Regions from separate parts of the Brevibacillus sp. SIMBA_040 genome, predicted to be linked through region 2. Evidence: predicted binding sites of a transcription regulator. Region 2 holds the regulator's gene; the other holds the start of a gene.
What was found. Region 2 encodes Rex, which represses fermentation and respiration genes when NADH is low (regulators of the CRP and FNR family bind a similar motif). Its sites were predicted from a motif close to TTGTGAAATATTTCACAA; they were not measured.
Positions count from the first base shown of each region.

Region 1 (4,402 bases), on a different contig from region 2:
GGATTGGAAGAATTGGAAAAACTGATACGTAAAAGCGAACAGAGTACGGTGGAGGTCACCGAGTGGATACATACCGAGAATGAATGGGTCCTGGATTTGGTGGTTCCATTCGCGTAAAGGAAAGAAGGTGACACCATGTTTGTCGATCAGGTAAAAATTTATGTAAAAGGTGGGGACGGAGGAAACGGAGCCGTCTCTTTTCGCCGGGAAAAGTACGTGCCGCTCGGAGGTCCAGCGGGTGGTGACGGTGGACGCGGTGGAGATGTTATTTTTGTCGTAGATGAGGGCTTGCGGACATTGGTAGATTTCCGCTATCAAAAGCACTTCAAAGCACCTCGTGGAGAGCATGGGCGCAACAAATCCCAGCACGGTGCAGGAGCAGAAGACATGTATGTTCGTGTGCCTCCGGGAACGACCGTTATTGACGATGATACCAAAGAAGTCATTGTTGATTTGATAGAGCATGGTCAAAGTGCGGTGATTTCCAAAGGCGGCCGTGGTGGACGGGGAAATATTCGTTTTGCTAATGCATCCAATCCAGCTCCTCACATCTCGGAGAACGGTGAACCTGGACAAGAGCGGTACATCATGATGGAGCTGAAGCTGATTGCCGATGTAGGTCTTGTTGGATACCCAAGTGTAGGGAAATCGACGCTGTTGTCCAGTGTGACCGCTGCTAAACCGAAAATTGCGGCGTACCATTTTACAACCCTGACGCCTAATCTGGGTGTGGTTGATTTGGGGGAGAACAGCTTTGTCATGGCGGACTTGCCTGGATTGATCGAGGGTGCTCATGAAGGGGTAGGTCTGGGACATCAATTCCTGCGTCATGTAGAGCGTACCCGTCTGATCGTGCATGTCATCGATATGGCAGGAGTTGACGGTCGTGATCCGTATGAGGATTATTTGCAAATCAATCGTGAGCTGGTCCTGTACAACCTCAAGCTGGAGGATCGCCCACAGATCGTGGTAGCAAACAAGATGGATCTGCCTGAAGCTGCAGAAAACCTGAAGCGCTTCAAAGAAAAATTGCCGGATGTACAAGTATACGAGATTTCCTCTGCGACCAGACAAGGTGTGCAGGAATTGATGTATGCAATAGGTGATTTGCTGGCGACCATCCCGGAAAAAACAACCGTCGAGGAAGTTGTGGAAGTGGAAGAACGCGTGGTCTTCCGCGCAGAAAAAGAACCAGATGGATTCGAAATCACAAAAGACAACGAAGTGTTTGTTGTCAGTGGTGAGAAGATCGAAAGACTGGTGCGCATGACTAACCTGAACAGCTATGACTCTGCTCAGCGCTTTGCTCGTCAAATGAGGGGCATGGGTGTGGACGAGGCATTGCGCAAGCATGGAGCGAAAGACGGAGATACCGTTCGGATTGGTAAACTAGAGTTTGATTTCGTGGAGTGATGACAAAGACAATGATTGATATCCCATCCCTCACCCCATTTATGGCGGATAAACGGCTCCAACGAGGCGCTGTTTTGCAGATGCTCATCTCTAAGCAGGTAAAAACCCCGATTCAAGTAATGATCGAACATGTAAAGGGCGGCTATCTCGTTGTGTCCCATGAGATGAAGTCTGAAGCGATACCGGATCTGCTAGGATCGACAGTTCGTGTTCGATGGGAAACGGATGCGGCGGTCAATACCATTGATTTGGAAGTAGTTTCAGAACAGACCGTATGGCCAATTAGGCTCCTCGCTATGGTCCCGATCAGTGTCGGGGTAGAAATATCGCTCAAAGGCAAGCAAGATGTGCTTCCACCTGATAACGTCATTTCTGTTCCTTACAAAGTGATGGGAGCAAGACCGATCGAAGAAAAGGGCCAAGCGCTCCTGCTCAAGCTTTCTCCTACGCGTCTTGTATTGGCGACGGATGGTTATGTATCCAAAGGGGAATTTCTTCACTTGTCGTTTAACGTCCCTTCCTTCAATCAGGAAATTGTCGGCATGGCGAAAGTGGTGGAAAAGAACTTTCAGGATACACAGACAGTCATTGAATTGATATTCACAGATATTAGTGAAAAGCATCATCAAATCATCAAAGATTACTATAAAAAGCTCGTTACTGCCGCTTCTTCCTAATGAAGCGGTTTTTTTCCTTTGCTGTTCCTCGTAAGAAGGTATATAGTAGAGTACATAGAGTTCTAAATCGAGCCTGTTCAACATCACACTTGAAGTATCGTTTTCCTATATTTGTTTGTGAAATCATGCACTACTTGAATAGTTCGTTAACATGCATACTTCACTTTGTGAAAAATATAACAAACAAGCTGAATTGGGAGAATGGCGGCCTTACTCGTATGAACAGGCATCGAGAATAAAAGGCCTCTATTTCAAAGCAAAGGAGGACGTTTTCCTATGTCTCAAACAACTACGCAACAAGCTGCTGCTGAAGTAGCAAGCACTGCTACATTGGCACCTGAGCAACAACTGGATGTGCTCGATCAGTTGATGAAACCGGAAATTCAAGAGTCGCTTACAGTATTGGTGGCAAATCTGCCGAAACTGGCTGAAATGACAACAATTCTGACCAAAACGTATGATCTGGTACAAACGGTAGCGACAGACAAAGTGCTGATCGACGACCTCAAAGGCGGAATGGAAGAATTCGTGAAACCGATTTCCGACAAAGCAAAGGGCATCGCGCAAGCCGCTATCGAGGCGAACGACCGTGCCCATGTGGAAGCATCCACCGTTGGCTTGTTTGGTATGCTCAAAATGCTGAAGGATCCGCAAGTTCAAAAAACATTGCGTTTTGCTCAAGCATTCCTGGAAGTTCTGGCTGAACGTCAACAAGAAAAACGCTAAATCAATTACCATTGAAAGACAAGGACGGAGGATTGGGCATGGCGAAGCATATTCTGATTCTAGGCGGCGGTTATGGCGGATTGCTCTCCGCATTGACTGCACGCAAATATATGACAGCTGAAGAAGCAACGATCACTGTAGTAAACCGTTTTCCTTCTCACCAAATCATCACTGAGCTACACCGTTTGGCAGTAGGAAACCTTTCGGAGCAAAACGTGGCACTACCTTTGGACAGACTGCTGCGTGGCAAAGATATCGACCTCGTGGTTGATAGCGTAGAAAAAATCGGATTGGATTCCCAACGCGTTACACTGGCTAGCGGCGAATCTATCAAGTACGATGCACTGGTTATCGCATTGGGCAGTGAGACAGCATTCTTTGGGATCCCTGGCTTGCAGGAATACAGCTTCACACTGAAATCCGTTGAAGAAGCGAACAAGCTCCGTGCTCACCTCGAAGAGCGCGTAATCGAATTCGGAAAAAGCAAAAACAAAGCAGACGCAACCTTCGTGGTTGGTGGCGGCGGTTTGACTGGTATCGAGCTCGTTGGTGAATTCGCTGACATGCTGCCAGGACTGTGCCACAAGCATGGAGTTGATTTTGCAGACGTTTCCATCTATTGCGTAGAAGCAGGTCCTTCCATCCTGGCGGGCTTTGCTCCTGAGCTGGTTGAGCGTGCAAAAACGAGCTTGGAAAAACGCGGTGTGCAGTTCCTGACAGGGGTACCTGTAACCGAAATGAAAGAAACCACTGTATGCCTGAAAGACGGCGGCACCATCGAAACGAAAACAATGGTTTGGACAGGTGGCGTTCAAGGAAATCATGTAGTAGCTGAGTCCGGTATCGAAGTAAACCGCGGCCGTGCTACTGTAACTGAATTCCTGCAATCCACTTCCCACCCTGATGTATTCCTGGCGGGTGACAGTGCGGTAGTAATGGGCCCAGAAGGTCGTCCATTCCCACCAACTGCTCAATTGGCATGGCAAATGGGCGAATTGGTTGGTTACAACCTGTTCGCACACTTCAAAGGCACAAAAATGAACAGCTTCACGCCAGTATTCTCTGGTACTCTGGGCAGCCTGGGTCGCAAAGATGCGATCGGTACAATTGGTGCTAGCCAGATCAAGCTGAAAGGCTTGCCAGCTTCCTTGATGAAAGAAGCAAGTAATGTACGTTACCTGGCTCACATCAACGGATTGTCTTCGTTGGCATACTAATCCAAACCCACGTGAAAACCCGGGGCTTACACGCTCCCGGGTTTTTTGCTGTAAGCGGGATCTATCCGTTTCCGCTAGGGTCCTCAATAATGTTAGGAGATTGGGCCATTTTTTTACCCTTTGTATTGTCGCCAAATTGATCAAGACTGCTTGGTTTCCCTGCCGGATGATTGTTGCGGCGCTCCGACTTATCTGATTTTCCACGTCCTGCCATTGTCTGTCACCTCCTCTTGCTCACGATCATCTCTAGTCTGTACGAAGGGCAGCCCCCTCATGTAAGCAGAAGTGAACTGAATACGATTCTGTGAAAAAAGTTAGCGGTAAGGATTGTCATAGGGGGGGTAATCCGTTATAATGTCCTCTATGAAG
Region 1 is NZ_JAWRXI010000004.1:73,229-77,630, reverse strand. It holds gene SB752_RS08295 (Spo0B C-terminal domain-containing protein) at 1-117, shown strand, start outside; gene obgE (GTPase ObgE) at 136-1,413, shown strand; gene SB752_RS08285 (PilZ domain-containing protein) at 1,413-2,090, shown strand; gene SB752_RS08280 (DUF1641 domain-containing protein) at 2,367-2,816, shown strand; gene SB752_RS08275 (NAD(P)/FAD-dependent oxidoreductase) at 2,855-4,033, shown strand; gene SB752_RS08270 (hypothetical protein) at 4,095-4,247, opposite strand.
Region 1: a site for Rex is predicted at 2,256-2,273, ahead of SB752_RS08280 (DUF1641 domain-containing protein). Genes of this name have one in related genera too.

Region 2 (4,402 bases):
ATTCGTTGCTGCGCATCTCGTGACACCTCAAATTTGTGTCCGCCAACTTCTCCATTCAGCTCAAAACGTTCATGCTGATATCGCCCATTTAAAGCACTGTCCTGCATATAAACAATGAAAGAACGCTCCTCATCTTGTGTCAATTGATCCAAGAGCTTTGACAATGCCACAGGATTGCGATCTCCCTCTATTGCCTGATCAGACGATGCTAATGTATCTGTCCCCATTTTGTTGCCGAGCGCCCCGAGTGTAATCCCGATGAGGAATAGCCCACTAAAAATAGGAATGAGCCACCACATCTGTTTGGGCCTTATATACATACCGTTCCCCCTGTCCCATTTTTGTCTCTAGCCTATGCTATACGGGAAGGTTTTAGAACGGCACGGAAAACTTGCTAATCATAGCATGGTGGTGGTCGGTCATACTACCTATACACCCCGAGGAGGTGAGCGCGTGAAATGGTCGCAACAAACCCCCTCTCCTGACATACTAGGGTTTCTGTTACAGGAATACCGCGTCTCCTGGGCAGGTTTGTCCTCACCACTGCGTCGATTGTCGCACACACCCACACTACATTTTCGCCATCATTCCCTGACAGAGCTCTGGCGAAAATGAGCGAACGACCCGAGTATTACCCAAATTCCCCTACCTACACCTTTTCTTCTCTTACTCCTGTCCACACCTGACAGGAGCCTTTTTACCGTTTCAACGATTGGAAAACGCGATTTGCTTCGTAAATGGCACGTTCTTCATCAATCGTCAACAGCTTATGGTTACGCATGAGGAACTTACCGGCTACAATCGTATCTTTTACATCTCGTCCATTGGCAGCGTATACCACATGTGAAATTGGTTCATGAGCTGGATGGAAATGGGCTTGGTGACTATCGAGAACGATGATGTCTGCCTGCTTGCCCACTTCGAGCGAGCCGAGTGTATCAGCCTGGAACACGCCATCTGCACCATAACGGGTAGCCATGCGCAGAGCTTCTTCGGCTGGCACTGCTACGGGATCGTTGTTCACGCCTTTATGCAGAATCGCAGCCAGCTTCAATTCTTCAAACAAATTGAGGTTGTTATTGCTGGCAGAGCTGTCTGTCCCCAAGGAAACACTTACGCCCTTTGCCAGCATTTTTGGTACAGGAGCAACCCCACTCGCCAGCTTCAGATTACTGACAACGTTATGGGAAACCTTCACGTTATATTTTGCCAAGATGTCGATCTCTTCATCCGTCAAATGTACGGCATGCGCAACCAGGGTCGGACGTGCAAACATACCCAGCTTTTCCAGATGAGCAACTGGTCGCAGGCCGTAATCTTTTTCATTTTGTCCTACTTCCCACGCCGTTTCTGACATATGAATGTGGAGAGGCAGGGACAACTCGTCTGCCTTTTCGATAATTTGGGTGATGAATTCTGGAGAGCATGTGTACGGCGCATGCGGTGCCATCATGACGGTGATACGACCATCTGCCTGGTTATGCCATTCCTTCGCAAACAAGGTAGCATCCTTCAGCTTGGTTTGACGCTCTTCTTCGGAGCAGAGACCAATCATACCTCGACACAGCCGCGCACGCATACCAGATGCTTCTACGGCCTTTGCCACCTCGTCCATATGATCATACATATCGACGAATGTAGTGGTACCTGTACGAATCATCTCAATCAGAGACAGTTGAGTGCCCCATTTAACCGAGTTGCCAGTAAATTGAGCTTCCAATGGCCACATTTTGTCCTCCAGCCATTGCTGCAACGGGAGATCATCCGCATAACCGCGTAGCAAGGACATACCTGCGTGTCCGTGCGTATTAATCAGACCTGGCAGGATGAAGTCTCCTTTTTGGTCGATGACTTCATCGTAGCCAGCGTCAGACAGATCTTCTGGAGTCGGTCCTACATAAGTAATCTTGTTGCCTTCAAAAGCTACAGCACCATCATGGATGACTTCGTTTTGGTCATTTGCTGTGATGACGGTTGCGTGAATGAGGATCGTTTTTTTCATGAGTACACTCCGTTCTCTACGTTAAATAATAGGCCAAGCTTTGCAGATTGGAAGTCACATCTGCGTAGTGGATTCTTACATCCTTGGGTGCTCGGATCGTCGTCGGTGCAAAATTCAGGATGCCTTTGATCCCCGCTTGAGTCAACAGATCACATACGGATTGCGCAGCTGGCGCCGGAACAGTAATAATCGCCAGCTTGATTTGCTTTGTAGCAATGGTTTTTGCCAGCTCATCCAACGGTTGAATAGATAGGCCTGCGAGTTCATTCCCTACTTTTTTGGGATTGCTGTCAAAAATAGCCGCAATCCGCATGTTATCTTTCAAATAAGCGTTATAGTTGCTGATGGCGTGTCCCAAATTTCCGGCCCCTACGAGCGCAACTCTGATTTCATCGGTCAATTTCAGTATTTGCCGGATCTTCTCCACCAAGTAATTTACATCATAGCCAATACCTTTTTTCCCGAAATCACCAAATGTAGCCAGGTCTTTTCGGATTTGGGCGGGATTTACATCGAGATTCCTGCCCATTTGCTGGGAAGAAACGGTTGTCACCTCGACTTGCTGTAAATAACTGAGGTAACGCAGATAAATCGGCAGGCGGCGGACGACCGCTTCCGAAATCTTTTCGTGTTTCGCCACGTTCGGTCTTCCCCCTTACTTCTTTTGCTTCAAAATACGGTAATCTTTCCCATTTGATAAAATCGTGATTGTTCCTGCATCACTTGTAATGTAAGTTTCTGCCCATGATTCCCCCAAACGCTCAAGAACCTCCGTTTGGCCATCCTTCATTTTATCGCGCGGTTTCCCAGTTTGAATGATGGCAACCTGTGGATCGACAGCAGTGAGAAAAGGCTGAGAGGTTCCTTGGTTGCTACCCTCGTCTCCGACCTTGAGCACTTCTGCCTTGAGCTGGCCTGCATATCGCTCAAGCAAGCGTTCTTCCGCCTTTTCATTTACACCACTGGTAAACAAAAAATGCAAATTGCCGTGCACAAGTCGGAAAACGAGTGAATTGTTTTGGGGTGATAAAAACAAAGGTTCATCTGGAAGCAATACGTTCATGGATACTTCTTTATCGAGGGTAACAATCTGCCCCGCTTCTACCGCCAGCTGCCCTACGCCAGAACGAAAGGGGGTTACACGCTGAATCGTTTCTTTCACCAGTTTGGGTAAAATGACGTTCTCCACCAAAATTTGCTTGGATAAAAGCGAGTAACCCCCTACATGCTCCGGCTGATCATTCGTCAACACCAAATAATCCAGCCGCGTCAGCTTTTGCTCTGCCAAATACTCCGACAAAACAGGCCAATCCTCGGCAGTTCCGGTATCGATCAGCATGGTTTTACCATAAGGTAATCGCACTAATGTGCTCTCTCCATGCGGCAATGCCCAATACGAGATCACGAGGCCGGAAAAATCCTGTTCGCTTTCGCTTTCATATGGGTCCTCTACTTTTACCGCTTCTTGCAAATGGTTGTCAATCGAACAGCCAGCGAGAAGTATTACGCCAAAAACGAGCAACCAGCGCCACTCTTTTTTCCATAACATTTATTTTATCACCTAAATCTCTGCTAGACTATTGCTTCATTTTATGAATCTGGCAGGGATTGCATACTAAGGAATGGTTCTATTCGCTCACGAAGAGTCGGCCACGGTCCACTTTCGGTCTGATACGGCGGCAAAGATTGCAGAAACGATCGGCCATAACGCGATTCTACGACGCGCGTATCAAAAACAACAACGACACCGCGATCCAGATGATGACGAATCAATCGCCCAACCCCTTGCTTGAACAAAATGACTGCTTGTGGCAATGCCATGGACATAAATGCGTTTTTCCCCTCTGCCTTCAACAGGTCGGCACGTCCTTGATAGACCGGGTGATTAGGCGGTGTAAACGGCAAGCGCACAATGACCAGGCTGCTGAGTGATTCACCAGGGATGTCAACCCCCTCCCAAAAACTGCTCGTCCCCAAGAGTACACTTCGGTCCATGCTCTGAAAGAGGCGAACGAGCTTGCTGCGGTTGTTGCTGTCAATGCCGTGTCCAAACAGTGTATAGGCTTCCGGCGCGTCCGCCAGTCTTTCTTTTAGCGCCATGTACACGATCCGCAGCATAGAGTGAGACGTAAACAGGATGAGTGTCCTTCCCTTCGTTGCGACCACAACATCCAAACAGCCCTGAATGATTGCCTCCAGGTAGGATTGATCATTCTCTTTGCCCGGAGCCGGAAAATCAGCGGGTATGAGCAAAAGTCCTTGCTCATCGTACGCAAATGGAGATGGCAGAGAGAGTGTTCTCACGCGTTCCTCAGGCAGCTGATCTAATCCAAAGCGACTTTTGACATACGAAAAGCTGTTTTTTACCGTCAACGTGGCAGAGGTCAGAATCAAACTATG
Region 2 is NZ_JAWRXI010000002.1:315,905-320,306, forward strand. It holds gene SB752_RS04455 (hypothetical protein) at 1-320, opposite strand, end outside; gene SB752_RS04460 (amidohydrolase) at 698-2,002, opposite strand; gene SB752_RS04465 (redox-sensing transcriptional repressor Rex) at 2,019-2,642, opposite strand; gene SB752_RS04470 (ComEC/Rec2 family competence protein) at 2,658-3,551, opposite strand; gene dinG (ATP-dependent DNA helicase DinG) at 3,593-4,402, opposite strand, start outside.